4 regions of the Paraburkholderia sp. BR10936 genome follow, and region 3 is predicted to be linked to each of the others. Evidence: riboswitches for the same ligand, from Rfam matches in the RefSeq annotation. Region 3 holds a riboswitch; each other region holds the start of a gene.

Region 1 (6,923 bases), on a different contig from region 3:
CTAGTCGTGGCGCTTTTGCGCCCCATACAGCTTCGATTCCGCAAACCCCTCCGCCGCGAGCACGCGCCCTACGAGAATGAGCGCGGTACGCTCGATATCCGTAGCGAGCACCTTCTGCGCGATATCCGCGAGCGTGCCCGTTACGCGTTCCTCGTCGGGCCAGCTCGCGCGATAGATCACCGCGACCGGGCAATCTTCGCCGTAGTGCGGCAGCAATTCCTCGACGATGCGCGCGATATGGCGCACGCCCAGGTGAATCGCGAGCGTCGCTCGGTGACGCGCGAGGTCGCCTAACTGCTCGCCTTCGGGCATCGACGTTTTGGTGGCGTAGCGCGTGAGAATGAGCGTCTGCGAAATGCCGGGCAGCGTGAGTTCGCTGCCGAGCGCCGCCGCGCACGCAGCGGTCGCGGTCACGCCGGGCACGACTTCATAAGGAATACCGAGCATACGCAACCGCCGGATCTGCTCGCCGATCGCGCCATAGAGCGACGGGTCGCCCGAATGCACGCGCGCCACGTCGAAGCCCTGGGCATGCGCGTTTTCGAGCAACGCGACGATCTCGTCGAGCGTGAGCGGCGCCGTGTCCACCACCTTGTGCGCGCGGTGGCCCTCCAGCACGGCGGGCGGCACGAGCGAGCCCGCGTAGAGAATGACGGGGCAATTGCGCACGAGGCGCTGGCCTTTCACGGTGATCAGTTCAGGATCGCCCGGCCCCGCGCCGATGAAGAAAACGGTCATGCGTGGAAACTCCGCTGAATAGGGTTCGCGAGCGCGTCGATTGCTTCTTGCGCTGATGTGAACTCACATTGCGCGTCGGGCAGCGGCGGGCGCTGCATCATCACCACGGGCAAGCCCTTTTCGCGCGCGACGGCGAGTTTCGCTTCGGTCGCCGCGCCGCCGCTGTTCTTGCTGACCACGACGTCGATGCGCGCTTCGGTAAAGAGCGTGCGCTCGCCAACGGCCGTGAACGGCCCGCGCGCGTCGATGATGCGCGCACGGGCGTGGCCAGGATGCGCTTCGAGGCAACGGACCGTCCAGTGCTGATGCTCCGGCACCTCGTTCAGATGCGCAAGCGGCTCGCGCCCGAGCGTGAAGAGCGGGCGCGCGAACGGCATGACCGCTTCGACCACGCCGGCCCAGCCGCTCACCATGCGCCAGTCGTCGCCGGGCTGCGGCTGCCACGGCGCACGCCGCAGCGCCCAGTACGGCACGTGCGCCGCTTCGCACGCACGCGCCGCGTTGGCGCTGATCTGCGCGGCATAGGGATGCGTGGCGTCGAAAACCAGTGTGATGTTTTCGTCCGCGAGAAAGCGCGCGAGCCCTTCGGCTCCGCCAAAGCCGCCCACCCGCACCGCGCAGGCGAGATCGGCGGGCACGCGGCCAAGGCCCGCGAGCGAGTACACGTGCTGCGGGCCGAGCGTGCGCGCGATCGCCAGCGCATCGCCGGTGCCGCCGAGCAGCAGGATGCGCGCCGTCATGGCTTGACGGCCTCGTAAAGCGTGACGGGCAAGGCCGGACGCCAGGTGTCGAAGCCGCCCAGCGGCTGCGCCTCGCCGATGCCGACGCGCGTGAGCGTGCCGCCGTGCTGCGCGCGCCATGCCACGAGTGCCGCTTCGCTCTGCAACGTCACCGCGTTCGCGACGAGTCGGCCGCCGCTCGCGAGCGCCGCCCAGCACGCGTCCAGCACGCCGGGTACGGTCACGCCGCCGCCGATAAAGACCGCGTCTGGCGCGGCGAGCCCTGCGAGCGCGTCGGGCGCGCGGCCCGCAACGAGTTGCAAACCCGGCACGCCCAACGCCGCGCGATTGTGCTCGATGAAGCGTTGACGCTCGGCGTTCGCCTCGATCGCGATCGCGCGGCAAGCGGCGTGCGAACGCATCCATTCGATGCCGATCGAGCCGCTGCCCGCGCCCACGTCCCACAGCAACGCGCCGGGCGTCGGCGCGAGGCGCGCGAGCGTGAGCGCGCGCACGTCGCGCTTCGTAATCTGACCGTCGTGTCGGTAGGCGTCGTCGGGAAGCCCTGGCGTGAGCGTCCAGCCGCGCGCGGGCGTCTGCGCACTATCGCTTTCGCATTCGAACGCGACCAGATTGAGCGCCGCGGCTTCTTCAACGTGCCACGCATCGGCGCGGCCTTCTATGCGGCGTTCGAGCGGGCCGCCCAGATGCTCGAACACGGCAAGACGCGTGGCGCCGAAGCCCGCTTCGGCGAGCAACGCGGCAAGCGCCGCGGGCGTGCGCCCATCCGCGCTCAACGCGAGCACGCGCGAGCGCGCGTAGAGATGGCGGCGCAGCGCATCGAGCGGACGACCGACGAGCGAGACCATCGCCGTATCTTGCAGCGCCCACCCCTTGCGCGCCGCCGCGAGCGAGAGCGATGAAGGCGCGGGCAGCACGCGCATTTCACCGGACACCACGCGGCGCGCGAGTGTCGCGCCCACGCCGAACAGCATGGGGTCGCCGCTCGCGAGCACGCATACGGACTGATTCGACTCGCGGTACGCAAGCAGCGCCTCGACGCTAAACGGCTGCGGCCACGCTTCGCGCCGTGCACGCACGCGCGAGGGCAACATCGCCAGATGGCGTTCGCCACCCGTCACGATGGCCGCGTCGAACAGCGCGCGCCGCGCGTCGCGCCCGAGCCCCGCGTATCCATCGTCGCCGATGCCCACCACCGTCAGCCATACCTGCTTGCCCTGCATTCGCTCTCCCGCCGTTGCCTGTTTCTCTACACCGCCACGGGCCCGCAGCCCTATTGTGGGGCGGAGCACGCGTGAAAACGGGCATAATACCGTGTCCGCCGGCGCCTTTAAGGCAGTTTTGCATGGGACCGGAGTAAGCGCTGAAGCGCTAACTCCGGATCGCAATCAGGGAACACAGCAAGCTGTGGCCGCCCCGCGACTGTGAGCAGCGAGACCGCATCCACCCGAGCCACTGGTTTTACCGGGAAGGCCGATGCGGTTCACGACCTGCGAGCCAGGAGACCTGCCGGCCGACTGTTCGCGCGAACCCATATCGGACGGGGTGTACCGATACCGCTGCCGTTTCCCGCCTGCCGTGCGGGCAACGCGCCGCTCCAGCGTGATGCTTACCCGGTAATGCCTTGAAACACGAAACGAAGCCTGTCTCGCCCGCTGCCGCATTGGCCGTGCTCCGCCCCTCGGCGTGCCCGGGGCTCCTGCGCGTGGTCGCGGCGCGCGACGGCGGCCTGTGCCGCATCCGCCTGCCTGGCGGCGCGCTGAGCGCCGCGCGTGCGCGGGCCCTCGCCGACGCAGCGTCGACGCACGCGAACGGCGTACTCGAACTGACCAATCGCGCGAACGTGCAGATTCGCGGCGTGCGCGCCGGCGAAGAAGCGGCATTGAGCGCCGCGCTGATCGACGCAGGCCTCGGACCTGCCGGCATCGACGCCGCGAGCCCGGTCGAGCGTGCATGCGCCGCCGACGAATTGCGCAACGTGATGCTGAGCCCGCTCACGGGCCTCGACCCTGACGCGTTGTGGGACACGACGGAACTCGCCGCCGCGCTCATCGACATGATGCAGCGCGAGCCACGCTTCGCCGCACTCTCGCCCAAGTTCGCGTTGCAACTCGACGGCGGTGAACGTGTGGCGATGCTCGAGCATCCGCACGACATCTGGCTCGCCGCGCTGCCTTATGGCGCAACGGTGCGCTTCGCGGTGGGCCTCGCAGGTCGCCCCACGGCGCAGCCAGTCGGCACGCTCGCGGCCGAAGACGTTTGCGCATCGATGCGCGCGCTGTTGCATGCGTTCCTCGATCTCGCGGGCGCGGACGCCACACGCATGCGCGACGTCCTCGCCACTCATTCGCTCGACTCGCTGCTACAGCGCGCGCAACAGCATGGCGACTTCACGTTGACGCGTGACGACGCCACGCTGCCCGCTTGGCGCCGCGCGGCGAGCCCCGCCGGCTTGCGCCTCGGCGCACACGCGCTGCACGCCGACGGCAGCGGCTACGTGGGCGCGCAGCCCGCTCTCGGCCGTATCGACGCGCCAACGCTGCGCGCACTTGCCGCGCTCGCGGAAGACTCGGGCGACGCGACATTGCGCGTGACGCCCTGGCAAGGCGTCCTGCTGCCGAATGTGCCCGCGCACGCCATGCCCGTCGCGCTCGAACGCCTGGACGCGCTCGGTCTCATCGCCTCCCGCGCCGACCCGCTCGCGCGCCTCGTCGCGTGCACGGGCTCGACGGGATGTGCAAAAAGCCGCGCGGACACGAAGGCAGACGCACAGCGCCTCGCCGCAATGCTGCCGCCCGACGCCGAAGCCCACCTGAGCGGCTGCGAGCGCTCCTGCGCGGCCGCGCATTGCGCGCCGTTCACGTTGCTCGCCAGCACCCCGGACCACTACGACCTGTACCAGCGCGACGACACGCAAAGCGGCTTCGTCCAGCGCTTTGGCCAACTCATCGCGCGCAACCTGACGATCGAAGCCGCTGCGCTTGCACTCGCGCAGCGGCCCCGGAGTAACCAAGATGTCTGATTACATTCGCGACGGCCAGGCGATCTATCGCGAGTCGTTCGCGACGATCCGCGCCGAAGCCGACCTCTCGCGCATTCCCGCCGACCTCGAAAAACTTGCCGTGCGCGTGATTCACGCATCCGGCATGGTGGATGTGGCCGCCGACCTCGCATTTTCCGCAGGCGCGGGCACAGCGGGCCGCAACGCGCTCGCGGGCGGCGCGCCGATTCTCTGCGACGCGAAAATGGTCGCTTATGGCGTGACGCGCGCGCGCTTGCCGGCGAACAACGCCGTGATCTGCACGCTCGACGATCCCGCCGTACCGGATCTCGCGCGCGAGATCGGCAACACGCGCTCGGCAGTCGCGCTCGAACTGTGGCGGCCGCATCTCGCAGGCAGCGTCGTAGCGATCGGCAATGCGCCCACCGCACTCTTTTATCTGCTCGACATGATTGCCGCCGGTGCTCCGCGCCCCGCGCTCATCCTCGGCTTTCCCGTCGGCTTCGTCGGCGCGGCCGAGTCCAAGGCGCAGCTTGCAGCCGAAAGCCACGGCGTACCCTTCGTCGTCGTGCACGGCCGTCGCGGCGGCAGCGCGATGGCCGCCGCCGCCATCAACGCACTCGCTTCGGAGACCGAATAAATGATCCGCAAAGGACGTCTGCACGGCATTGGCGTCGGCCCCGGCGACCCCGAACTGCTCACGCTCAAGGCGCTGCGCCTGCTCAAGGCCGCGCCCGTGGTCGCGTATTTCGTCGCGAAGGGCAAGAAAGGCAATGCGTTCGGCATCGTCGAGGCCCATCTCGAAGCGGAGCAGGAACGCCTGCCGCTCGTGTACCCCGTGACGACCGAAGCGCTCGAACCGCCGCTCTCGTACGAAGCGATCATCGCCGACTTCTACGACGGCGCGGCGCAAACGCTTTCGCGCCATCTCGACGCCGGACGCGACGTGGCCGTGATCTGCGAAGGCGATCCGTTCTTCTACGGCTCGTACATGTATCTGCACGACCGGCTCGCCGCACACTACGAGGCCGAAGTCGTGCCGGGCGTGTGCTCGATGCTGGGCGGCGCGGCGGTGCTGGGCGTGCCGCTCGTCTACCGCAACCAGAGCCTCGCCGTACTCTCGGGCGTGCTGCCCGAGGACGAATTGCGCCGGCGCCTGGCCGACGCGGATGCCGCCGTGATCATGAAGCTGGGCCGCAATTTCGACAAGGTGCGCCGCGTGCTGGGCGAACTGGACCTCGCGCATCGCGCGCTGTATGTCGAGCGCGCAACCATGGCGAACCAGCGCATCGTCCCGCTCGACGACGTCGATCCGATGGCTTCGCCGTACTTCTCGCTGCTCGTCGTGCCGGGGGTGAAATGGCAGTCGTGACGCCGCCCGCCATCGTCATTCTCGGGCCCGGCGCGCTCGCCACGGCGCGGCGCGTGCAGACGCTTTACCCAGGCGCGCAGGTCCATGCGCTGGAGGGCCGCGTGGCAGGCGATGTCGCGTTCAGCGAGCTTGGCGCGCATTTGCGCGAATGCTATACGCGCGGCCTGCCCATCGTCGCGCTGTGTGCGGCGGGCATCGTGATCCGCTGCCTCGCGCCGCTCCTTGCCAACAAGGGCGCAGAGCCGCCGGTGCTCGCGCTCGCCGAGGACGGCAGCGCCGTCGTGCCGCTGCTCGGTGGACTCACGGGCGTGAACGTCATGGCACGCGAAATCGGCGCGGCGCTCGCGGTTGCGCCCGCCATCACCACGAGCGGCGAATTGCGCTTCGGCACCTGCCTGCTCAATCCGCCTGCGGGCTATGCGCTCGCGAGCCTCGCGCAAGGCAAGCGCTTCGTCTCCGATCTGCTTGCGGGCGCAGCGACACGCGTGGACGGCCACGCACCGTGGCTCGAAAATGTCGATCTGCCACGCGAGGCCGCGGCGCGCCATGCCATCCGCGTGAGCGCGCATGTCTGGGACGGCAGTCCCGACGACCTCGTCATTCATCCGCGCAGCATCGTCGCGGCCGTGGGTGCGCCACGCGAGGCGCTTGCCGATAACGTGCGCCGCGCGCTCGATGCGCACGGCCTCGCGCCGCTTGCGCTCGCGGCGCTCGTCGCCCCTGCTGCGCACATGCGCGATGCGTCGCTCGCGCAGGCGGCAGCGGAACTCGGCGTACCGCTGCGCTTCGTCGATAGCGAGGAGAACACGGCGCAAGCTACGCTCGCCGCCCTCGACTTCGCGGCGGACGTCGAGCGCTACACGCCGAACGACAACGGCGTCGCCCTCGCCTGCGCGGCCGTGCCGCTCGACCCGCGCGCGCTGGGCCGCGCGCGCGGCAAGCTCACGGTGCTGGGCCTCGGCCCCGGCCGCGCCGACCTGCTTACGCCTGCCGCGCGCGCCGCGCTCGACAGCGCCACCGATATCGTCGGCTATGCAACCTATGTCGAGATGGCGGGCCCGTTTCGCGCGGA
Region 2 (6,923 bases), on a different contig from region 3:
GCGAATCTGCGCTTCCTTCAGCTCGCACAGGTAAGCGTCGGCGCGCGTGAGCAATTCGTCTTCGGCAGCCTGATCCTGCGGCGCGGCGACGCTCAATTCCTCGTGCAGCCGATGCTCGATGATGGTCGCGAGTATGGTCTTGCGCAGCAGCTTCGCGCGGCGCGGGTCCACCATCAATGCTTCGTAATACTCATCGACCTGACGTTCGAGGTCTTGCAGCGGTCCGTAGTTTTCGGCGCGCGTGAGCGGCGGCATCAGGTGATCGATGATCACGGCCTGGGCGCGGCGCTTGGCCTGGCTCCCCTCGCCCGGATCGTTGACGATGAACGGGTACAGATGCGGCAGCGGCCCGAGCGCCATGTCGGGCCAGCAGGTGTCGGCGAGCGCCACGCTCTTGCCCGGCAGCCACTCCAGGTTGCCGTGCTTGCCCACGTGCGCGATGGCGTCGATGCCGAAGGTCTCGCGCAGCCAGAAGTAAAACGCGAGATACGCGTGCGGCGGCACGAGTTCGGCGTCGTGGTAGTTCGCGTAGGTGTCGTCGCCGCGCGAGCGCGACGGCTGGATGCCCACGAACACCTGGCCACAGCGCCAGCCCGCAATCATGAAGCGGCCGCGGCGCACCGTGGGGTCATCCTCCGGCACGCCCCAGCGCGCGATCAGCGCGTTTTGCGCCTCGGCGGGCAGTTGCGAGAAGCGCGCGCGGTAGTCGTCGAGGGAAAGACTCTGCCATGCGGGACGCAGCGCGCGCGTGTCGGGATCGTTGGTCACGCCCTGCGTTAGGATGCGCATGAGCGCGTCGCCGTCTGCGGGCAGATCGGCCACGCGATAGCCTTCGTCGCGCAGCATGCGCAGGATGCCGACCACCGAGGCCGGCGTGTCGAGCCCCACACCGTTGCCAATGCGCCCTTCGCTCATCGGATAGTTCGCGAGCACGAGCGCGAGTTTCTTCTCCGCGTTCGGCAGGCTGCGCAGACGGCACCACCGGCGCGCCAGTTCGGCGACGAACGCCACGCGCTCGGCATCGGGCTGATAGCGCACGACATCGACCTGCGTCTCTTTGCAGTGGTATGCGAGGCCCTTGAAGCTGATCGCACGCGTAATCACGCGGCCGTCCACTTCGGGCAGCGCGATATGCATGGCGATGTCACGCGAATTCAGGCCGTGATTGTCCTTCACCCAGTCTTCGCGATTGCCGCCGCTCAGGATCACCTGGAGCACGGGCGCGTCGCCGGCGAGCGCGATCGGTTCGGGGTCGTCGAGCGACGAAGCCGCGAAGGCCGTGGTATTCAGCACGAGCGAGACGTCGTGCTCGGCCGCCAGTTGATCAAGCACGTCGCGGCTCAAAGTGTCCTTGAGCGACGTGATCGCAAGCGGCAGCGGGTTCAGGCCGCGCGCGAGCAGCGCGTCGATGAGGGCATCGAAAGCGGCGGTGTTCGCCGCCTGCAGATGCGCCTTGTAAAACAGCAGCGCGACGACCGGCGCGCCAGGTTGCCAGCGCACGCGCCATTCGTCGATGGTCGCGACGTCGCGCTGCGGGCAATAGAGCGCAGCGGCGGGCAACGCAATGGGCGGCGCAGGCTCGCTGCCCCAGTCGAATGCGCGCCACGCGAGCGCACGCAGGAACGATTCGGCGTTGGCCGCGCCGCCTTCGCGCAGATAACGCCACAGCAAGCGGCAAAACTCGGGCTCGGCGCGGCTCTTCGCGATGAGATTGGGGTCTTCCTGCAAGTCGCCCGAAAACATCGCGAGCAGTTGCCCGCGGCGCTCGGCTAGCGAGACGACCTGCTCGATGCCATATGGCCAGTACGTTTCACCGCCCAGATGATCGACCACCACCACGCGCGCGTGCTGCAAGACATCATCGACGTAGAAGTCCACCGACGCGGGCTGGCGCAAATAGGTGACGTTCGCAAGCCGCACGCTCGGAAAACCTGCGGGCAGGCGCGGCACGACGCTCGCCAGCAGCGCGAGCGTCGTGTCCGCCGAACTGAGCACGACGATCTCGGCGGGCTGCTGGTCGATCCGGATAACGCCCTGCGTGTCGTCGACGAAGCCGCCAGGCGTAGTGCGCAGCAAATGCATGGGACGGCCTCGTCTAGCTGGGTGCGATCACTTCGCGCCCGCGGTCTGCACATTCGCCAGTGCGACATCGAAGGCCGCTTGCAGCGTCGCGCCATCGAGATCCTCTCCGATCAGCACGAAGCGGCTCGCAAGCGGCTGCGCCGCGCTTTCCTGCGCGTTCCAGCGGCGGTCGAAATAGCTGTCGAAGCGACGGCCCACGCCTTGAATCACGAGGCGCATGGGCGCGCCCGGCAACGCGGCAAAACCCTTCACGCGATAGATCGTGTGCGCATCGACGAGTTGCTGCAGCGCCTCGATCACAGTCTCGCGCGAAGCCGCATTGCCCGACACCACAACCGAATCGAACTCGTCATGATGATGATCGGGATCGTCGGCGGAACCGTGATGGTCGTGCCGCAGATGAATGCTCTCCTCGGAGGCCGCCTCGAGCCCGAGCAGCGTATGCAGATCGAGCTTGCCGTGCTGCGCGCGCACGATCTTCACCTGCGGCGGCAGCTCTTCGCGCAGTTCGGCGATGAGCGCGTCCTGGCCCGCAACGTCCAGCAGATCGGTCTTGTTGAGAATGACGAGGTCGGCCGCCGAAAGCTGGTCTTCGAACAGCTCGTGCAGCGGCGACTCGTGATCGAGGTTCGGGTCGGCGCGGCGCTGCGCGTCCACGGCCTGCGGATTTTCGGCGAACTGCCCGCTCGCGGCGGCGGGGCCGTCCACCACGGTCACGACCGCATCGACGGTGAACGCGTTGCGGATCGACGGCCAGTTGAACGCCTGCACGAGCGGCTTGGGCAGCGCGAGGCCCGAAGTTTCGATCAGCACGTGATCGACATCGCCGCGGCGTTCGAGCAGTTTCTCCATCACGGGGAAGAACTCTTCCTGCACGGTGCAGCAAAGGCAGCCGTTCGCGAGTTCGTAGAGCTGGCCTTCCGTTTCGTTGCCGTTTTCGTCGCAGCCAATGCCGCAACCGCGCAGAATCTCGCCGTCGATACCGAGTTCGCCGAATTCGTTGACGATGACCGCGACGCGCAGGCCGCCCGCGTGCTGGAGAATGTGACGCAGCAACGTGGTCTTACCGCTGCCGAGAAAGCCCGTCACGATCGTGACTGGAATCTTGCGCATTTGCATGAAGTGCTCCTTCGGCGCCAGGCCGTATCGAGGGGCATGGTGCGTCGCGCCTGCCGTTCGTGCGGGTGCCGTGTTGCGCACACGCGCGTATCCATGGAGACGCTGTCACGCGCAACGATTCAACAACCTGCAGGGGACGAACGACCAGAAACGCACCCGGGCCTCGCCCGGCTGACGCATGAAAATCACGGACCCGGCACCGCATCCCCGCAGCGCGAATCCCACGTATCTGGCCGGTATCCGGACTGACGAAACACCGCTTCGCCTTCCCGCGCGAGCGGCCTTGCGGCCGGCTTGCACAGTGGCGTGGACTGCGTAAAGCATGGAAGCGGTTTGCGGCATTCGTGCGAACGCCGCGCTCGTTGTACCGTTGCGGGTGCAGTTCAGGTTGGCCACGCCCGAGGCGGGATGGCTCCCTGATTCCCGTTTAACTGCGCGCGCATTATGAATCGCGCGCGAGCACCAGAGTGCGTGCGAGTGTAGGCGCGGGGGGCCCGTGCGTCAAGGAAGGCGTGGGAAGCCGCAAAAGCGTGTGCTATCGTAGCGCGCATCCGGCGCCCGCCGGAACGCGACGCTTTTGCTCGTTTTGCCCCTGCGGTCACGCCTTCGATCGACGCCCTCGCCGTGAATCCTGCCGAAAATCGCGCCTCGGGCGCAGCCTCATTCGAAGCCACGCCGGAACCCGCGCAGCGCGTGCCGCCGCTTGCGCTCGGCATCGGCTGCCGGCGCGGCGTGACGCTCGCGCAGGTCGAAGCCGCGGTGCGCGCCGCGCTCGGCGCGTGGCCTCTCGACAGCGTAACGGCCGTGGCGACGCTCGATGCAAAAGCCGGCGAACCCGGCTTGCAGGCGTTTTGCGCGGCACATGCGCTGCCGCTTCAGACGTACACGCGGGAGCAACTCGCCGCGACACCGATACTGGCGCCGCCCTCCGCAGCCGCGCAAACGCAGTTCGGCGTAGGCGGCGTGTGCGAACCCTGCGCGCGTCTGGCGGCGGGCGGCGCTCCGCTCGTGCGCGGCAAGCTGGCGCTCGACGGCGTGACGGTCGCAATCGCAGCCTTTCTGCCAAACGACGCAAATGCGGACGCGAAAGCGCCGCAACCAATCCAATCCCGATGATGAAAACCGATCCCGAATCGCACCAACGCATGACGCAACGCCGCCGCGAGGGCCACGAGAAGAAGCAGGCCGCCGCGACGCACGAAAAGGGCCTGTTGATCGTCAACACCGGCAACGGCAAGGGCAAGAGCACGGCCGCGTTCGGCATGGCCGTGCGCATGCTCGGCCACGGCATGAAGCTAGGCGTCGTGCAGTTCATCAAGGGCGCGCTGCACACGGCCGAACGCGATTTCCTCGGCAGCGTTGCTCACTGCGATTTCGTGACGATGGGCGACGGCTACACCTGGAACACGCAGAATCGCGACGGCGACATCGCCACCGCGCGCAAGGGCTGGGACGAAGCGAAGCGCATGATCGAGAGCGGCGAGTACGCCATGGTGATCCTCGACGAACTCAACACGGTGCTCAAATACGAGTACCTGCCGCTCGACGAAGTGCTCGGTGTGATCGCCTCGCGCGCGCCGCACGTGCACGTGGTCGTGACGGGCCGCCATGCGCCCGACGCGCTGATCGAAGCGGCCGACCTCGTCACGGAAATGCGCCTCGTGAAGCATCCGTATCGCGAGCAAGGCGTGAAGGCGCAAAAGGGCGTGGAGTTTTAAGCGCATGAGCGCAACGATTGCCTGCCCCGCGCTCTTCATCAGCGCGCCCGCTTCGGGCCAGGGCAAGACCACGCTCACGGCTGGCCTCGCGCGACTGCACCGGCGCGCGGGCCGACGCGTGCGCGTCTTCAAGACCGGGCCGGATTTTCTCGACCCGATGATCCTCGCACGCGCGAGCGGCGCGCCCGTGCTCTCGCTCGACCTGTGGATGGTGGGTAAAGAAGCGTGCCGCGCCCTGCTCGCGCAGGCCGCGCGCGACGCCGACCTGATCCTTATCGAAGGCGTGATGGGCCTGTTCGACGGCACGCCGAGCAGCGCCGATCTCGCGACCGAGTTTGGCGTGCCGGTGGCCGCCATCGTCAGCGCGAAGTCGATGGCGCAGACCTTCGGCGCGATCGCGTTCGGTCTCGCGCATTTTCGGCCGGAAGTGCCCTTTCACGGCGTGCTGGCCAACCGCGTGGGCTCGGCGCGTCACGCGCAGATGCTGCAGGAGGCATTGCCCGCCGATGTGCGCTGGCTCGGGCACGTTGCGAGCGAAGCAACGATGGCGCTGCCCGATCGCCATCTCGGCCTGCATCAGGCCGCTGAGATCGACGACCTCGACGCGCGCATCGAACGCGCCGCCGACGCGCTCGCGCAAACCGCGCTCGCCGAATTGCCGCCTGCGGTGGCATTCGCCGATCCTTCGCACGACGAAACGATTGCACGCCGGCTCGAAGGCCGTCATGTCGCCATTGCGCGCGACGCTGCGTTCTCGTTTCTCTATCCTGAGAACATCGCGTTACTCGAGATGCTGGGTGCGACTGTAAGTTACTTCTCGCCGCTCGCAAACGAACTCGCGCCCGCCGGCGCCGACGCGATCTTTCTGCCAGGCGGCTATCCCGAGCTACATGCCTCGACGCTCGCGCACAATACGCAGACCGCGAATTCGTTGCGCGCGCATGTATCCGCGGGAAAGCCGCTCGTCGCTGAATGTGGCGGCATGCTCTATCTGCTCGATGCACTGACCGACGTGGAAGGCACGCGCACGCCGATGCTCGGCCTGCTTCCCGGCGAGGCGGTCATGCAAAAGCGTTTCGCGGCGCTCGGCATGCAGCAGCTCGACGGCGCGCATGGCGCGCTACGCGGCCACACGTTTCACTATTCGCGCGTCGCCACGCCGCTGGCGCCCGCGCTCACGGCACACCACGCACAGACCGGCGCGCCCGGCGAGGCGCTGTACCGGCACGGCTCGATCGCGGCCACCTATATGCACGCTTACTGGCCCTCCAACCCGGCTTTCGCGGCCGCACTCTTCCATGGCACAGCCCTTTGACGAAGCCGAACGCGCGGCGGTCTACCGCGCGATTTACGAGCGCCGCGACATGCGGCACTTCGCACCGGGCCCGATCGATCCCGCGACACTCGCGCGCCTGCTCGACGCCGCGCATCACGCGCCGAGCGTGGGCTTCATGCAGCCGTGGCGGATCGTGCGCATCACGGACCATTCGGTGCGCGAGCAGTTGCACGCGACGGTCGAGCGTGAGCGCATTGCAACCGCCGATGCGCTGGGCAAACGCCGCGACGAGTTCATGAAGCTCAAGGTGGAGGGCATGCGCGATTGCGCCGAGGTGCTCGTGGTCGCGCTGATGGACCGCCGCGAAACCCACGTCTTCGGCCGCCGCACGCTGCCCGAGATGGACCTCGCCTCCGTGGCGTGCGCGATCCAGAACATGTGGCTCGCGGCGCGCGCCGAAGGGCTCGGTATGGGCTGGGTGTCGATCTTCGACGTCGACGAGGTGCGCACCCTGCTCGCCATGCCGCCCGGCGCCAAGCCGGTGGCGATCCTCTGCGTGGGTCAGGTCGACGCGTTCTACCCGCAGCCGATGCTCGAAATGGAACAGTGGGCCGAACGCAAGCCGCTTGGCGAATGCGTGTTCGAAAACCGCTGGCCGCAGGACGAGCCGGCGAGCGTGCCCGAAGCGGCGCCGAACACACCCGGAAAGTTGCCCTGAACTACTGCTG
Region 3 (6,923 bases):
ACCGGCGGCGCGCCTCATCGCGCGCGGTGAAGAGCGGGTGTTGCTGCTGGAAGACGTCGAGGCGCTGCTCGCCTCGAAGGCCCTCGTCGTGGACGCGTGCCGCTACGTCGCGCGCGAGGGGCCAACCGTCATCGAACTCGCAAGACGGCCAGTGCTGTTCGTGCTCGCCCGCGCGCTTGCGCAGGCGTGGCCCGCCGACGTGCCGCGCGATGCGCTCATCGCCCGCGCCTTTCGCACGAAGCACGCCGACGAAACGCACCGCGCCCGCTTGCGCGTGGAAATCGGCCGCTTGCGCACGCTGATGCGCGACGTGGCCGAGATCGGCGCGACCCAGCAGGGCTTCGCGCTGGCGCCGCGCCACGCGAGCGAAGTGGTGGTGCTGGCGCGGCCCGTGGAAGAAAAGCACGCCGCCGTGCTGGCTTTTCTCGCCGATGGGCAATCGTGGTCGAGTTCGGCGCTGGCGCTCGCGCTCGGCGCGAGCCAGCGCACCGTGCAGCGCGCGCTCGATTCGCTCGCGGCGGCGGACAAGGTGCAGTCGTTCGGCTACGGCCGCGCGCGCCGCTGGACCACGCCGCCCGTCCCCGGATTCGCGACGACCTTGTTACTCCCCGCCCCGCTGCCAGGCGATTAGGATGAACGCCTGTCCCTTCATTCAACGAGGAAACCATGAAACGAACGACTGCCGAAATCGTCCGTGAGTACGGCCCTTTTCCCGGCATCGAGAAGGTGGGCGGGGTCACGTACGACGGCAAACAGGTGTGGTTCGCCGTCGGCGAGCGCATCGCGTCGCTCGATCCGCAGAGCGGCGAGACGCAGCGCTCGATCGACATCGCGGCGCACGCGGGCACGGCTTTCGACGGGCGGCATCTGTTTCAGATCGCCGAGGATCGCATTCACAAGATCGACCCTGAAACGGGCCGCGTGCTCGCGACGATTCCCGCGCCCGGAGGCGGCGGCGACTCGGGGCTCGCGTGGGCGGACGGCACGCTCTGGGTCGGGGTGTATCGAGAGCGCAAGATCCATCAGGTCGATCCGCAGACGGGCGCGATCCTGCGCACGCTCGAATCGAGCCGCTTCGTCACGGGCGTGACGTGGGTGGACGGTGAACTGTGGCACGGCACCTGGGAAGGCGACGAGAGCGATTTGCGGCGTATCGATCCGGGCACGGGCGAAGTGCTGGAACAGCTCGACATGCCGCCCGGCACCGCCGTTTCGGGGCTGGAGTCCGATGGCGGCGAGCAGTTTTTCTGCGGCGGCGGGAACAGTGGGAAGATTCGCGCGGTGCGGCGTCCGAAGCGCGAGGGCTAGGCGAGCGGGTGCGCAAGAAACTTATGAGCACCCGCTCGAGCGCAACGCTCAGAACGCTCAGAACGTATAGGTCACCTTGCCAAACGCCGTGCGCCCCAGCGTGTTGTACCCGTAGGCGGTCACGTACTGCCGGTTGAACACGTTCGCCAGCGTGGCCGATAGCGCGAGATGCGCATTGACCTTGTACGACGCGCGCAGGCTCACCGTAGTCCATGAAGGCAGGTAGATCGTGTTGAGCTGGTCGTCGAACGTCGAGCCGTTATACAGCAGCGAAACGCCGGTACTGAGCGCGTGGAGCTGGAACTCGTCCCATGTGTGATCCACGCTCAGGCTCACCGTCTGGCGCGGGCGGCGATTGAGCCAGGTCTGGTCGGTCACGTCCTGCGGATTCAGAATCCCCACCGTAAGGCTCACCGGCGTGTACTGGCCGAGCGTGCCCTTGTACGAGAGGTCGAGACCCTGAATGTGCGCGCGGCCCACGTTCACGGGCAGGAAGGTCTGCGAGTTGTACGTGATGAGATCGTGCACGCGCGTGTCGTACACGGCCGCCGTGAACGTGCCGATCGACGTGGTGGCATCGAGCGCGGCTTCGACCGAGTCGCTGCGCTCGGGCAGCAGGTTGGGATTCGAGTAGCCCGGATAGTAGAGGTCGTTGAACGTCGGCAGGCGGAACGCATTGCCGTACGAAACGCGCGCCGTGTAGACCGGCGTGATGGCCCACGAGAGCGCGACGTTGCCCGTATTCACCGATTGCCCCTGCACGATTTCGTGCCGCCCCGCCAGAAACAGCGTGACGGGTCCGAGCGTGGACGACTGATGCATCGACACGGCCGAATCGTTGCGCGCGGGCAGCCCGCCCGGCACGTCCACGGGCAGGAACGCCAGCTCGCGGGTGTAGTCGTAGGCGAGCTTGGTCTCGCCGTCGAGCGGCATGCCGAAGAGCGTATGGCCTCTTTCCTGATGCGTGATCGAGGTGGAGGTGGAAAAGCGCGTCGAGTCGATCTCGTCGGAGGGGATCGTCGGGTCGTTCGAATAGAGGAACTGACGGTCCGTCGCGTAGCCCACCGACTGGTCGAACTGCGTGGTCGGCGTGATGTCGAGGTGGAACGCGAGACCGGTCGTGAGCTGCGTGTCGCGCTGCCGGTCGTTGCCTCCCGCGTTGTCGTAGGAGAGCTCGGAGCGGTGGTAGAGCGCGAAGGTCGAGATCGACCAGTTGTCGTGCGCGTAGCCAAGGCGCGCGTCGAGGTTCTGCGCGTGGTATGGATTGCGGCCGTCTTCGTGGCCGTAGGCCCCGGGCTGCGTCGCGTCGATGCCCGCCGTGTTGTAGTCGTGCAGGCCCAGCGAGTAGGTGAGGCCGCTCAGTGCGGAAAGCGGCCCTGTCGATGGGATTGTGCCCGAGGTGCGCACCTGCGTGTCGAAGGTCTTGTTCGAGCCGCCGCCGAACGAGACGGTGGTCTGGTTCGGCTGGTTCGACGCATGGCGCGTGAAGAGCTGCACGACGCCGCCCATGGCATCCGCGCCGAACGAGGCGGCCGCGGGGCCCGAGATCACCTCGACCCGGTCGAACGAGGCAGTCGCAAGATCGGCCCATTCGGCCGTGCCCGTGGTGACGGAGCCTATGCGTATGCCGTCGATGAACACGGCCACCTGGTCGGCCGACGAGCCGCGAATGCTCACCCCCGTGTACGACCCCGGGCCGCCGGTCTGCGAGACGGTGACACCCGGCAGCGTGGCGAGCGCCTGCGCGATGCTGGGGTCGACGGGGGACACGCGCTCGAGGTCCTGGCGCGTAAGCACCTGGGTGGTTGCATAGCGCTGGTCGAACGATTGTGGCAGATGCTGCGCGTCGCCCACGACGAGGATATTGGGCAGCGTGGTGTCGCCGCCGGCTTGCTGCGGCGCCTGGGCGGACGATGCATTGGCGGCGTCGGCGGCATGCGCGGTTTGCCACGCCCAGGCGAGCGCGGCGGAAGTCAATACGAATTGGCGAAACTTCATGATGCGGTGGCTGGAAACAGCTCCTGAAATACGGGCTGTCCGTGCAACGGGCGATCGCCACGCGGGCGGTGCTTGCGCATTGGGGATCCCCGCCCGCTGCGGCTGCTGGACTCGGTTGATGGCAGGTCTCCTGGCTCGCGGGTCGACATCCGCAGCCGGCCTTCCCGGTTTCCCAGTGGCCTTCTCTGGCATGGACTCGCCGCTTACAGTTGCGGGGGCAGCCGCAGTCTTGCACTGCGTTCCCTTTTGATCCCGTCGCCGGGAACCATCAGGGCGCAAGGGTAAGGGCCGCGCATTCGGTGCGTCAACCTTTGACGAGCGTCGTGTGGCAAAAACACCCGGTTTGGCTGCTCCCGCAACTTACGCTATCCTTGCGGCTGTTTTTCGCGCGTAGGCGCTGCACAAGCGAAACGCAGCAGGGAAGCCGGTGAGAATCCGGCGCGGTCGCGCCACTGTGACCGGCTGTCAATCGAGCCAGAAGTCAGACCTCGCTACGTCCTCGCCGCATCGAGCGGGGGCGGACGGCGCTCGTCCACGCAATCCCACCTACACAAACAAGACGACTCATGAACAAGAACATTCTCGCCGTCCTGGGTGGGACGGCATTGGCATTCACCGGCGCTGGCGCCTCGGCGCAGCAGGTCACGTTGTACGGTGAGATGGACGCGAGCGTCGACTATGTCAGCGACGTTGGCGGCCGCACCCAATATCGTGCAGGCTCGGGTCTTGTCGACGGCAGCTTCTGGGGCCTGCAGGGCACTGAGGACCTCGGCGGCGGCAACGCCGCGATCTTTCGCCTCGAGCGCGGCTTCTCGGCCACCTCTGGCGAAGCCTTCAACGACCATCCGATCTACGTTGGTCTGCAATCCGAACGACTCGGCACGATCACGCTAGGCCGCCAGTACGACACGATGCACGACTACTTCGCCCCGTTCACGCTAACGGGCGGCGCGGGCGGCACGGCATTCGCGCATCCGTTCGACAACGACAACGCCAACAATTCGTGGCTCGCCTCGAACGCCGTGAAGTACGCGAGCGCAACGTACGGTGGTTTCAGCGCCGGCGCGATGTACGCGTTTTCGAACGAGGCGGGGCGCTTCGCGCAAAATCGCGCTTACGGCTTCGGCGTCCATTACGAAGGCGGCCCGTTCAGCGCAGGCGTGGCGTGGATGCACATCAACGGACGCGGCGCCTCTTCGGTGGGTGCGTACGATACATCGGTGCTGCCGGGTGCGGGCCTCGTGCCGACCGAGGTCGCGGTGCAGCGCGAAGACACCATCGGCGCGGGCATGAGCTACGCGCTGGGAGACGTCACGCTTGGCGCGGCCTGGTCGCGTTCCATTCATACCGGTGTCAGCGAGGCCGACGGCGGCGCGCCCTTGCCTTCGATCGCATTCAGCAATTACGAAGTGAATGCGCTATGGCAGGTGACGCCAGCGTTCTCGCTCGCGGGCATGTATGCCTATACGGGCGCGACCTCCGCGCATTGGCATCAAGGCGCGCTGCAGGCCGGCTATCAACTGTCCAAACGCACGGACGTTTATACCGAGGCGATCTATCAGCGCGCGTCGTCCGGTGCGCTTGCGATGATCAACACCTGCGACCCGTCGGGCGGCCGCAACCAGGTGCTCGTGGCCGCGGGCATCCGGCATCGCTTCTGATGCGTAAAAAAGGCCCCGAACCGTTGCGATTCGGGGCCTTTATACTGCGTGGCTACGTCACGAAGCCGAGAGCTTCACCGAAACGCCGGTCGAAGAATAAACCGGCGTGGCCTTGAAGCCATCGACCGTGACGGTCGCGAATTTCACCGATGCGCCGTTGCCGTCGATCACGTCGATCGTGTCGCCCGCTTTCGGCGTATAGCCGTTCACGAACTTCACATGCAGCGTGCCGCCCGCCACCGTGAGCTGGCCGCCCACACGCAGGCGTCCGCCGCCGTTGCCGTCGATGTCGAGTTCGAGCGTCGTGCCGTCGAGCTGCGTGTACTTGCCCGCCACCGTCAACGGTGCGCTCGTCGCCACGGTCACGCCGCCGCCGGACCCGACGTACACGTCGCCGTTGCCGAAGGCCGTGGTCGACGCTGCAGCGAGCATGCCGCCGCTCACTTGTGAGCCGCCCGTGTAGCTGTTATTGCCCGCAAGCGTGAGCGTGCCGCTGCCCTGCAGCGTGAGCTTGCCCGTGCCGGCGATGTCGTTGCGCCAGGTGTCGGCGGCGTTGAAGCCGCCCTGGGTTGCGTCCATCGCCACGATCACGTTGCCGTTGAACGCACCGTAACCATCTGCAGCACTAAACATGTTCAGACGGCCCCAGCCCTCGGCGTCGTCCATGACCGGATAGCCCGAGACGACTTCGGTCGTCTTCAGCACGATGCGGCGCTGGTCGGCGCTCAGGTACGGGAAGCGCGTTTCGAGCAGTACCTCGGCGCCCTTGGGCACGACGGGCGGCGCTTCGGTGGATTCGATCTGGCTGAAACCGAACGTCATGCGGCGCGCGAACTCCGACTTGTTGGTCGCATAGTCGGCAAAGCGGTCGGTCGCGGTCGTGGACGAATGCGCGAAGGCGGGGAAGGTCGTGGCGCTCGTGCCGGTGGCCTGTTCGAGCGCGCTGTGCGCCTGCGCATAGGCCGCGCTCTTGAGCGTGGCGTTCGCGGGATCGTAGAGATTCGCGGCAGTGGCGGCCAGCGCGAACATGCGGCCGCCGATCACGTCGAGCGGCGAATGCATGCCCGCGAGAATGCGGTTTTCGCCGAGCTCGAGGCCGCGGCTCGCCATTTCCTGGTAACGCTCGGGCACGAGGTATGCCATGGTCATCGCGTCGCGCATGGCTTCGGCTTCGTGGCCGCTGATGAAGCCGCCGTCTGTGGACGGCGTCGTGCTGATGGCCGGCACGAGCGTGGGGTCGACCACGACGCTCGTGCTCCAGCGGAACGGCCGCGCGTATTTGTAGAAGCGCTTGGCGGGCTCGGTGGAAGCATTGTTGCCCATCGTGTTGAGCAGGTCGACCACCTTGCCGAAGGTTGCGTTGCTCGTGCTGCCCACGCCCGTGTTGTTGCCCGAGTCGCTGTAGAGCGTGGTGGTCGCGTCCGCGGGAATCGACGTGATGCTCGTCGTCTGCTGCGCAGCCGAGCGCCAGGCGGCGGTGAGCGGCCCCATGCCGTCGGTCACGCTGTAGCCCTTGCCGCGGCGATCGTCGTAGTAGGCCGCGTCGGCCTGCGCCTGGCTGCGCTGGGTCGTCGCAGTCACGACGTACTGGATGTTCGCGTTCAGCACGGTGCTGTTGAGGATCGTGCCGTTGGGCGTGCCGTCGGTGGGGACGCCCGTCCACGTCGACTGCACGACCGCGGGGAATGTGCCGTTGGCGGGCGCGGAGACGCCCGCGTCCACCAGCTGCGTGAGCGGCTGCCAGAGATCGAGAAAGCGCGTCACCACGCGCACGCCCGCATTCGTCGCGAGCGTGGCGTAACGCGCGTCGCCGCGCTGGTTGGTCGCGATGTTGTCGACAAAAGCCGGTACGTCGGGAATCGGTGCGTTGTCCACGAAGCCGGGGTCGGCTGGCGGCGCGGGAATCGCGGCGGTGGTGGCGGGATCGCTATTGCCGCCTCCACAGGCGGTCAGCGC
Region 4 (6,923 bases), on a different contig from region 3:
CGCTCGATCACGTGAACACGCACAAGCATTTTCATCTGCATCCCACGGTGCTCGCGTTGATTCTCGAGATCGGCCGCGACTATGGTTTGCGCGCGATGCGTTTGCCGCTCGAGGCGGGCGCGCCGTTCGCGCTCAAGCCCTGGCTCGCGCTCGTGCGCGCGCGGCTCGCGCGTGCGGGCGTCGCGCACAACGACTACGTGGTCGGCATCGCGAAGACGGGCGCAATGGACGAGGCCGCCGTGCTCGACGCGCTCGCGCATCTGCCGGCGCGGGGCGTGGGCGAGATCTACTGCCACCCGGCGCTCGCCGATGATGCGCACGAAGGGCCCATCACGCCGTCGATGCAGACGTATCGCCACGCCGACGAATTCGGCGCGCTCATTTCGCCTCGCGTGGCTGCAGCGCTCGCGCAAGCGGGCGTGCGCCGGGGCGGCTTCACCGACGTGTTTTTCGGCGCGGCTTCGGGCTCCGATCCCGCTGCGTCGCGCGGCCCCGAGGTGCAGGTGTCATGAAGTGGCTGCAATGGCTGGGCTTGCCCGCCGGGATCGCCATCCTGATCGGTCTCGTCGTCCATAACGGCGCGCACGATGTGCTGCGCGTGATCGGCACCGCAGGCCCCATGCTGCTCTGGCTCGTGCCGTTCCACGCGCTGCCGCTCCTGCTCGACGCGCATGCGTGGCGCCTCCTGCTCGACAAGCGCGCACCGCTGAGCTTCCTCTGGTGGACCGCGACCGTACGCGAGGCAGTGAACCGGCTGCTGCCCGTGGTCGGCGTGGGCGGCGAACTCGTCGGCATTCGTCTCGCGCGCTGGAAGGTGCGCAATGCGAGCGAGGTCACGGCTTCGGTGATCGTCGAGGTGTTCGTGACGATTGCCGTGCAATACGCGTTCTCGGCGCTCGGCGTCGTGCTGATCGTTGCGGCGACCGGCGCCGGCGGCTCGCTGCGCACCATCGCCACGATCGCACTGGCGCTCGTGCTCACGGCGCCGCTGCCCGTGCTCGCCGTGTTGCTGGTGCGTCGCGGCGGCGTTTTCCATGCGATCGAACGCTGGGCCGCGAAGCTGCTCGGCGCCGACAATCCGCTCATGCTCGGCATCGACGGCAAGCAGCTCGACGCCGATCTCGACGCGCTGATGTCGCGCACGGGCCTCATGTTTCGCGCTTTCTTCTGGCAGCTCGCCGGCTACATGCTCGGCGCGTTCGAGACGTGGTGGGCGCTCGCGCTGCTCGGCCATCCGGTGACGGTGGGCGATGCACTCGCCATCGAAGCCATCACCCAGGCCGTGCGTCATGCCGCCTTCATGGTGCCCGCCGGGCTCGGCGTGCAGGAAGTCGCCGTGGTGCTGCTCGCGCAGCTGTTTGGCGTGAGCCAGGACGTGGCGTTCTCGCTCGCGCTCGTCAAGCGCATGCGCGAAGTGGTGTTCGGCGTGCTCGCGCTGCTCTCGTGGCAGGCTGCGGAAATCGTTCGCACGCGTCGCACCATGCGCCACGGCGCGCAGGCCGCCGCGCAGACTGCTGACGCGCTGCCCGCCGCGGCGAGCGCGTCCGCACGCGCGCCGACCCCGAAGCGGGACTCGCAGCACGATCAGGTCCATTGACGGTACATTGTGGGCATGTCGATGCGCGCCGGATCGGCGCGCGTAGACGCAAGTCCATGTTGATGCGTTAGCAAGGACATGAAGCCCACGTTTTCACTCACGCGTTCGCTCGCGCTCGCGTGCGCCGCCACGGCGGCGTTCACGCTTTCCGGCTGCGACGATCGCCAGTTCGATGCCATGCTCGATACCATCCGGCAGGGATTCAAGGCGTTCTTCGATTCCGTGAAGCCCGACGCGCTGCTGCTCAAGGGCCTCACTCCCGGCGTTTCCACGCTCGAGCAGGTGCGCGAGCAAATGGGCAAGCCCGAGACCGAGCGCGTGTTCGACGACGGCTCGCGCCGCCTCGAATATCCGCGCGGCCCGCAGGGCCTCAAGACCTGGATGGTCGACATCGGTCCGAACGGGCGGCTCGTGGCCATTACTCAGGCGCTTACTGCGGAAAACTTCGCGAAGATCCGCGTCGGCATGAGTGAGGACGAGGTCCGGCGATTGCTCGGTAAACCCGGGCAAGTGGCCGGCTACCGCTTGAAGAAGGAGACGGTGTGGAGCTGGAAGTGGCTGGAAGGGGGCGTGACGCCCGAAGCGTATTTCAATGTGCATTTCGGACCGGACGGGCGGGTCACGACGACCTCGCGCTCGGACGTGATCCGCGGTCGCTGACTGCGTTGACTCAGTCGACCCAGGGCCACGCAAGGAGGCGCGCATGATGAACCGGCGACGGCCCAAGCGTGTCGGACTCGTGCTCGGCGGTGGCGCTGCGCGCGGCTGGGCGCATATCGGCGCGATTCGCGCGCTCGAGGAAGCGGGCATCAAGCCCGACGTGGTATGCGGTACGTCGATTGGCGCGCTCGTCGGCGCGGTGTATGCGAACGGCGATCTCGACTGGCTTGAAGACTGGGTAGGCAAGCTGACCTGGCAGACAGTGGTGCGCCTGCTCGACTTGCGTTTTTCGGGCGGGCTGCTCGGCGGGCGCAAAGTGATCGACCTGTTTGCGCACCAGTTCAACGGCCGCTCGATCGATGACCTGAGGCTGCCGTTCACGGCGGTTGCTACCGAACTCGACACGGGACGCGAAGTCTGGCTGCGCGAAGGCGGCGTGGTGGACGCCGTGCGCGCTTCGATCGCGATTCCCGGCATCTTCACGCCGATCTGGCATGACGGCGTGTGGCTCGTGGACGGCGGACTGAGCAACCCCGTGCCGGTATCCGCCGCGCGTGCGATGCGCGCCGACACCGTGATCGCGATCGACCTCAATCACGACATTCTCAACGGCCGCGACTTGGGCGGTGCGATCGACACGATGCCGCGCGAGCTGCCCGTGGAGGCGAGCGACGCGGCGACGGCGGCATCGGCCGCCGTGGCGGCCAGCGGCGGCGCCAATGGTGCCGAAAACAGCGAAGCGGGGCCCGAACCGCTCCTGCGCCGCAATGGCAAGCGCTTTCCGCGCTGGCTGCAGCCTGCAGGCCCCGGCGCGGCTGGCGGTCCGGACGTGCGCGTGGCGCCGCCGCCTAGCACGCGTGCGCCTTCCGTGTTGAGCTCGGTGGCCCAGAGCATCGACATCATGCAGGTGCGCATTACGCGCAGCCGCCTGGCAGGCGAGCCCGCCGACGTGCTGATCCAGCCGCGCCTGGGCGGCATGGGGATTTTCGACTTTCATCGCGCCGCGCCCGCCATCGAGGAAGGGCGCGCAGCCGTGCAGTACATGATGCCGGCCATCAAGGCACAGCTGGGGCTGGACTAGAGCGCTTCTGGCTACCGATCCAGAATGCCGGCGACGGCGAGGGCAGGGCGGTAGCGCCGTTCCGGTCCTCACTTCATCGCCGCGAGCCAAACCCAGCCGTGCTCTGTGCGGCGTAGGGCCGTCACGGAAAGCGGCGCGATTTCGATCGAGCGAAACCCCGCCGACGGCGCGCCCAGCGCGTGAAGAATCGCCGCCCGGATCACGCTCGCGTGCGTGAAGGCGACCACGTTGTGCCCCGAGTCGGGCACCGCATCGAGCCAGGCGCTGACGCGCGCGCGGACATCGTCGAACGATTCGCCGCCGCCTGGCGGCCGAAAGCCCGGATCGCGCGTCCAGGCCGCAAGGGCCTCGGGCGCTTCGCGCGCGAGATCCGTCAGGCGCTGGCCTTGCCATGCACCGAAGGCGGCTTCGGCGAGCGCTTCAGCTGGCGTTGCCCCGGCGAAGCCTGCCGCGCGTGCGCTCGCGCGGGCGATCGCGGCGGGACTCGTGAGCGCACGCGTCGCCTCGCCATTGCGATTACTACCGGCCAGCCCCGCGTGCCAGCGCTCGCGCCAGGCGGCAAGCGCCTCGAGTGCGCGCGCGTCGAGCGCTGCTTCGGCGTCTTCACCCGCAACAGGCACTTCAGGCACGTGCGGGAACGTGCCCGAGCGCAGCGCAGCGTTCGCCGCATGGCTCACCAGCCAGAGTGTCGTCGACATGCTTTTCCTTATGCTTCACTACTCTTTGGCTGACATCCGGGCCGCGGCCGGCCGCCGCAGCGCGTAGAATACGGGCTCCACGACACGCGGAAGCCGGTGCAAGTCCGGCGCGGTCGCGCCACTGTAACTGGTTGCCGTCGAAAACATCGAAGCAACGGAAGTCAGACCTGCGCGTCGTGAACCACTCTTTCAACGACTAGCGGGGCGCGTAACCCCAGGAGAAGTCAGCATGTCCGAAACCTCATTCCCCTTGCAGCACGCCCCGGCCGCGCCGGCGCCCATTGCGCTGCGAGACATCCTGCCCTGGGCGATCTTCGGCGGCCTGATGCTGCTGCTGGCCCTGTACTTCGTGGGCGCCGAGCAGGGCGCCACGTCGATCTTCCCGGGCATGTACGTCCACGAGTTCGTTCACGACGGCCGCCATCTGCTCGGCTTCCCCTGCCACTGACCGGGAGCTGACCATGGTTGGCAAGTTGCTGGTGCGCGGCATGCTCGCAGGCATCGCCGCGGGACTTCTCACGTTCGGCTTCGCGAAGATCGCAGGCGAGCCCCAGGTCGATCAGGCGATCTCCTTCGAGGAGAAAGCCGACGCCGCGAAGGGCGAAGCGCCTGAGCCCGAAATCGTCAGCCGCAAGACCCAGGCGAGCGTCGGTCTCTTCACTGGCGTGATGGTCTATGGCGCGTCGATCGGCGGACTCTTTGCGCTCGTCTTCGCGTATGCCAATGGCCGCGTGGGGCGTCTTTCGCCGCGCGCGCTCTCGGCCTGGCTCGCGCTCGCGGCGTTCGTCGCGATCTACCTGGTGCCGAACATCAAGTATCCGGCGAATCCGCCCTCGGTCGGCGACCCGGAGACGATCGGCTATCGCACCGGGCTCTTTTTCCTGATGATCGCGATCTCGATCGCCGTGTCGGTGTTCTCGCTCAAGGTGCGCGCCGCTTTCGTGCCGCGCCTTGGCCTCTGGAACGCTTCGATCGTGGCGCTCGTGCTGTTCGTCGTCGTGATCGGCGCGATCCAGCTCGCGTTGCCGACGATCAACGAGGTGCCCGCCGCGTTCCCGGCCGTGCTGCTGTGGAAGTTCCGCACGGTGTCGATCGGCATGCAGTTCATTCTCTGGACCACAATCGGCCTGCTGTTCGGCGCGCTCGCCGAAAAGCTGCTCGGCGCGAACGCCCGTACCGGCAGCGCACGCGGCACGCAAACGCGCGCCGCATAAGCTCCGCCGGGGCCGGCGCGCGCACATCGCGCGCCTATCGAAAAAGCGACCCCAAACTTGCGTAAATGCCCCGCGCGCCTCGCGTGCCGGGGCATTTTTTTTCGCCTTTCAAAAGCATCGCGCCCGCGGCTGTGCGGGCCTGATCCGCACGCGCCGACGCGTCGCGCGGCAATGCTGCACTGCAATATCCGCGCCGCACGAGTTTGAGCAATCCATTTTGCACTGAGACGATCCGCGCCAGTTATCGGTTTCAGCGGCGCCCACGTGCCGCGCGAGGCCGCCCGAAACGACAAAACAACTTTGTTCCGGAGACGCGCGTGATCCTTTACGGCTTTGGCCCGGTGCTGCTCGCCGGCACGATCCAGACCATCGAACTTTCGCTCCTCTCGCTCGGCGTGGCCGTGCTGCTCGGTCTGGCTGGCGCGGCGGCCAAGCTCTCGTTCAACCGGCCGCTCGCCGCCGTGGCGACCGCGTACACGACGCTGATCCGCTCGGTGCCCGACCTCGTGCTGATGCTGCTGCTCTTCTACAGCATCCAGATCGGCGTGAACGAGGCCACCGACGCGCTCGGCATGGCGCAGATCGATATCGATCCGTTCGTGGCCGGCGTCGTCACGCTCGGCTTCATTTACGGCGCGTACTTCACCGAAACGTTCCGCGGCGCGTTTCTCGCAGTGCCGCGCGGCCAGCTCGAAGCGGGGCACGCCTACGGCATGAGCGGCGCGCGCGTGTTCGCCCGCATCCTCTTCCCGCAGATGATGCGTTTCGCGCTGCCCGGCATCGGCAACAACTGGCAGGTGCTCGTGAAGGCAACGGCGCTCGTCTCGATCATCGGTCTCGCCGATGTCGTGAAGGCCGCCCAGGACGCGGGCCGCAGCACCTTCAACCTGTTCTTCTTCCTCGTGATCGCGGCGCTCATCTACCTTGCGATCACCACGCTCTCGAACTTCGCGCTCGTCTGGCTCGAACGCCGCTATTCGGTGGGCGTGCGTCACGCGCAACTCTGAGGACAAGGCCGTCATGAACGAAATCATCCAGCAATTCGGCCGCGCGTTCCTCTACTGGGACGGCGAGCATGTCTCGGGCCTCGCGATGACGCTGTGGCTGCTCGTGATCTCCGTCGCCTTCGGGTTCGTGTGCGCGGTGCCGCTCGCCGTGGCGCGCGTCTCGAGCCGCCGCTGGCTCTCGCTGCCGGTGCGCTTCTACACCTACGTGTTTCGCGGCACGCCGCTCTACGTGCAGTTGCTGCTCATCTACACGGGCGTGTACAGTCTCGCATTCATCCGTTCGGAGCCGCTGCTCGACGCGTTCTTTCGCAGCGGCTTGAACTGCGCCGTGCCCGCGTTCGCGCTCAACACCTGTGCGTACACGACGGAGATCTTCGCGGGTGCGATTCGCGCGACCACCCACGGCGAAGTGGAAGCGGCGCGCGCCTACGGCATGAGCCCGTTCACGATGTACTGGCGCGTGATCCTGCCTTCGGCGCTGCGCCGCGCACTGCCGCTGTACAGTAACGAAGTGATCCTGATGCTGCACGCGACCACGGTGGCCTTCACCGCGACGGTGCCCGACATCCTCAAGGTCGCGCGCGACGCCAACTCGGCCACCTACCGCTCGTTCGAGTCGTTCGGCCTCGCGGCGCTGATCTACTGTGCGGTATCGTTCGTGCTGGT

What was found. Region 3 has a riboswitch for cobalamin ahead of AB4Y36_RS12840 (porin). Riboswitches for the same ligand answer to the same signal wherever they lie in the genome.
Region 1: it holds a riboswitch for cobalamin, as region 3 does, so the genes downstream of both, cobG (precorrin-3B synthase) here and AB4Y36_RS12840 (porin) in region 3, are expected to answer to the same signal.
Region 2: it holds a riboswitch for cobalamin, as region 3 does, so the genes downstream of both, cobW (cobalamin biosynthesis protein CobW) here and AB4Y36_RS12840 (porin) in region 3, are expected to answer to the same signal.
Region 4: it holds a riboswitch for cobalamin, as region 3 does, so the genes downstream of both, AB4Y36_RS20905 (CbtB domain-containing protein) here and AB4Y36_RS12840 (porin) in region 3, are expected to answer to the same signal.

What each region holds. Positions count from the first base shown of each region.
Region 1 covers NZ_JBFRCM010000023.1:49,249-56,171, reverse strand. Annotated here, with positions in the region: gene AB4Y36_RS34640 (MarR family winged helix-turn-helix transcriptional regulator) at 1-4, shown strand, start outside; gene cobM (precorrin-4 C(11)-methyltransferase) at 1-738, opposite strand; gene AB4Y36_RS34630 (cobalt-precorrin-6A reductase) at 735-1,478, opposite strand; gene cbiE (precorrin-6y C5,15-methyltransferase (decarboxylating) subunit CbiE) at 1,475-2,701, opposite strand; cobalamin riboswitch at 2,820-3,007, shown strand; gene cobG (precorrin-3B synthase) at 3,103-4,500, shown strand; gene AB4Y36_RS34615 (precorrin-8X methylmutase) at 4,493-5,119, shown strand; gene AB4Y36_RS34610 (precorrin-2 C(20)-methyltransferase) at 5,120-5,851, shown strand; gene cobJ (precorrin-3B C(17)-methyltransferase) at 5,839-6,923, shown strand, end outside.
Region 2 covers NZ_JBFRCM010000023.1:35,520-42,442, reverse strand. Annotated here, with positions in the region: gene cobN (cobaltochelatase subunit CobN) at 1-2,082, opposite strand, end outside; gene cobW (cobalamin biosynthesis protein CobW) at 2,110-3,201, opposite strand; cobalamin riboswitch at 3,415-3,683, opposite strand; gene AB4Y36_RS34570 (cobalamin biosynthesis protein) at 3,826-4,317, shown strand; gene cobO (cob(I)yrinic acid a,c-diamide adenosyltransferase) at 4,317-4,919, shown strand; gene AB4Y36_RS34560 (cobyrinate a,c-diamide synthase) at 4,924-6,234, shown strand; gene bluB (5,6-dimethylbenzimidazole synthase) at 6,218-6,913, shown strand; gene AB4Y36_RS34550 (DUF4136 domain-containing protein) at 6,915-6,923, opposite strand, start outside.
Region 3 covers NZ_JBFRCM010000005.1:128,310-135,232, reverse strand. Annotated here, with positions in the region: gene AB4Y36_RS12855 (helix-turn-helix domain-containing protein) at 1-631, shown strand, start outside; gene AB4Y36_RS12850 (glutamine cyclotransferase) at 667-1,308, shown strand; gene AB4Y36_RS12845 (TonB-dependent receptor) at 1,366-3,306, opposite strand; cobalamin riboswitch at 3,409-3,591, opposite strand; cobalamin riboswitch at 3,682-3,816, shown strand; gene AB4Y36_RS12840 (porin) at 3,873-4,967, shown strand; gene AB4Y36_RS12835 (phosphatase PAP2 family protein) at 5,025-6,923, opposite strand, start outside.
Region 4 covers NZ_JBFRCM010000010.1:507-7,429, forward strand. Annotated here, with positions in the region: gene hpnK (hopanoid biosynthesis-associated protein HpnK) at 1-512, shown strand, start outside; gene AB4Y36_RS20885 (lysylphosphatidylglycerol synthase domain-containing protein) at 509-1,597, shown strand; gene AB4Y36_RS20890 (hypothetical protein) at 1,676-2,257, shown strand; gene AB4Y36_RS20895 (patatin-like phospholipase family protein) at 2,301-3,338, shown strand; gene AB4Y36_RS20900 (histidine phosphatase family protein) at 3,407-4,036, opposite strand; cobalamin riboswitch at 4,081-4,226, shown strand; gene AB4Y36_RS20905 (CbtB domain-containing protein) at 4,266-4,484, shown strand; gene AB4Y36_RS20910 (CbtA family protein) at 4,498-5,250, shown strand; gene AB4Y36_RS20915 (ABC transporter permease) at 5,568-6,257, shown strand; gene AB4Y36_RS20920 (ABC transporter permease) at 6,271-6,923, shown strand, end outside.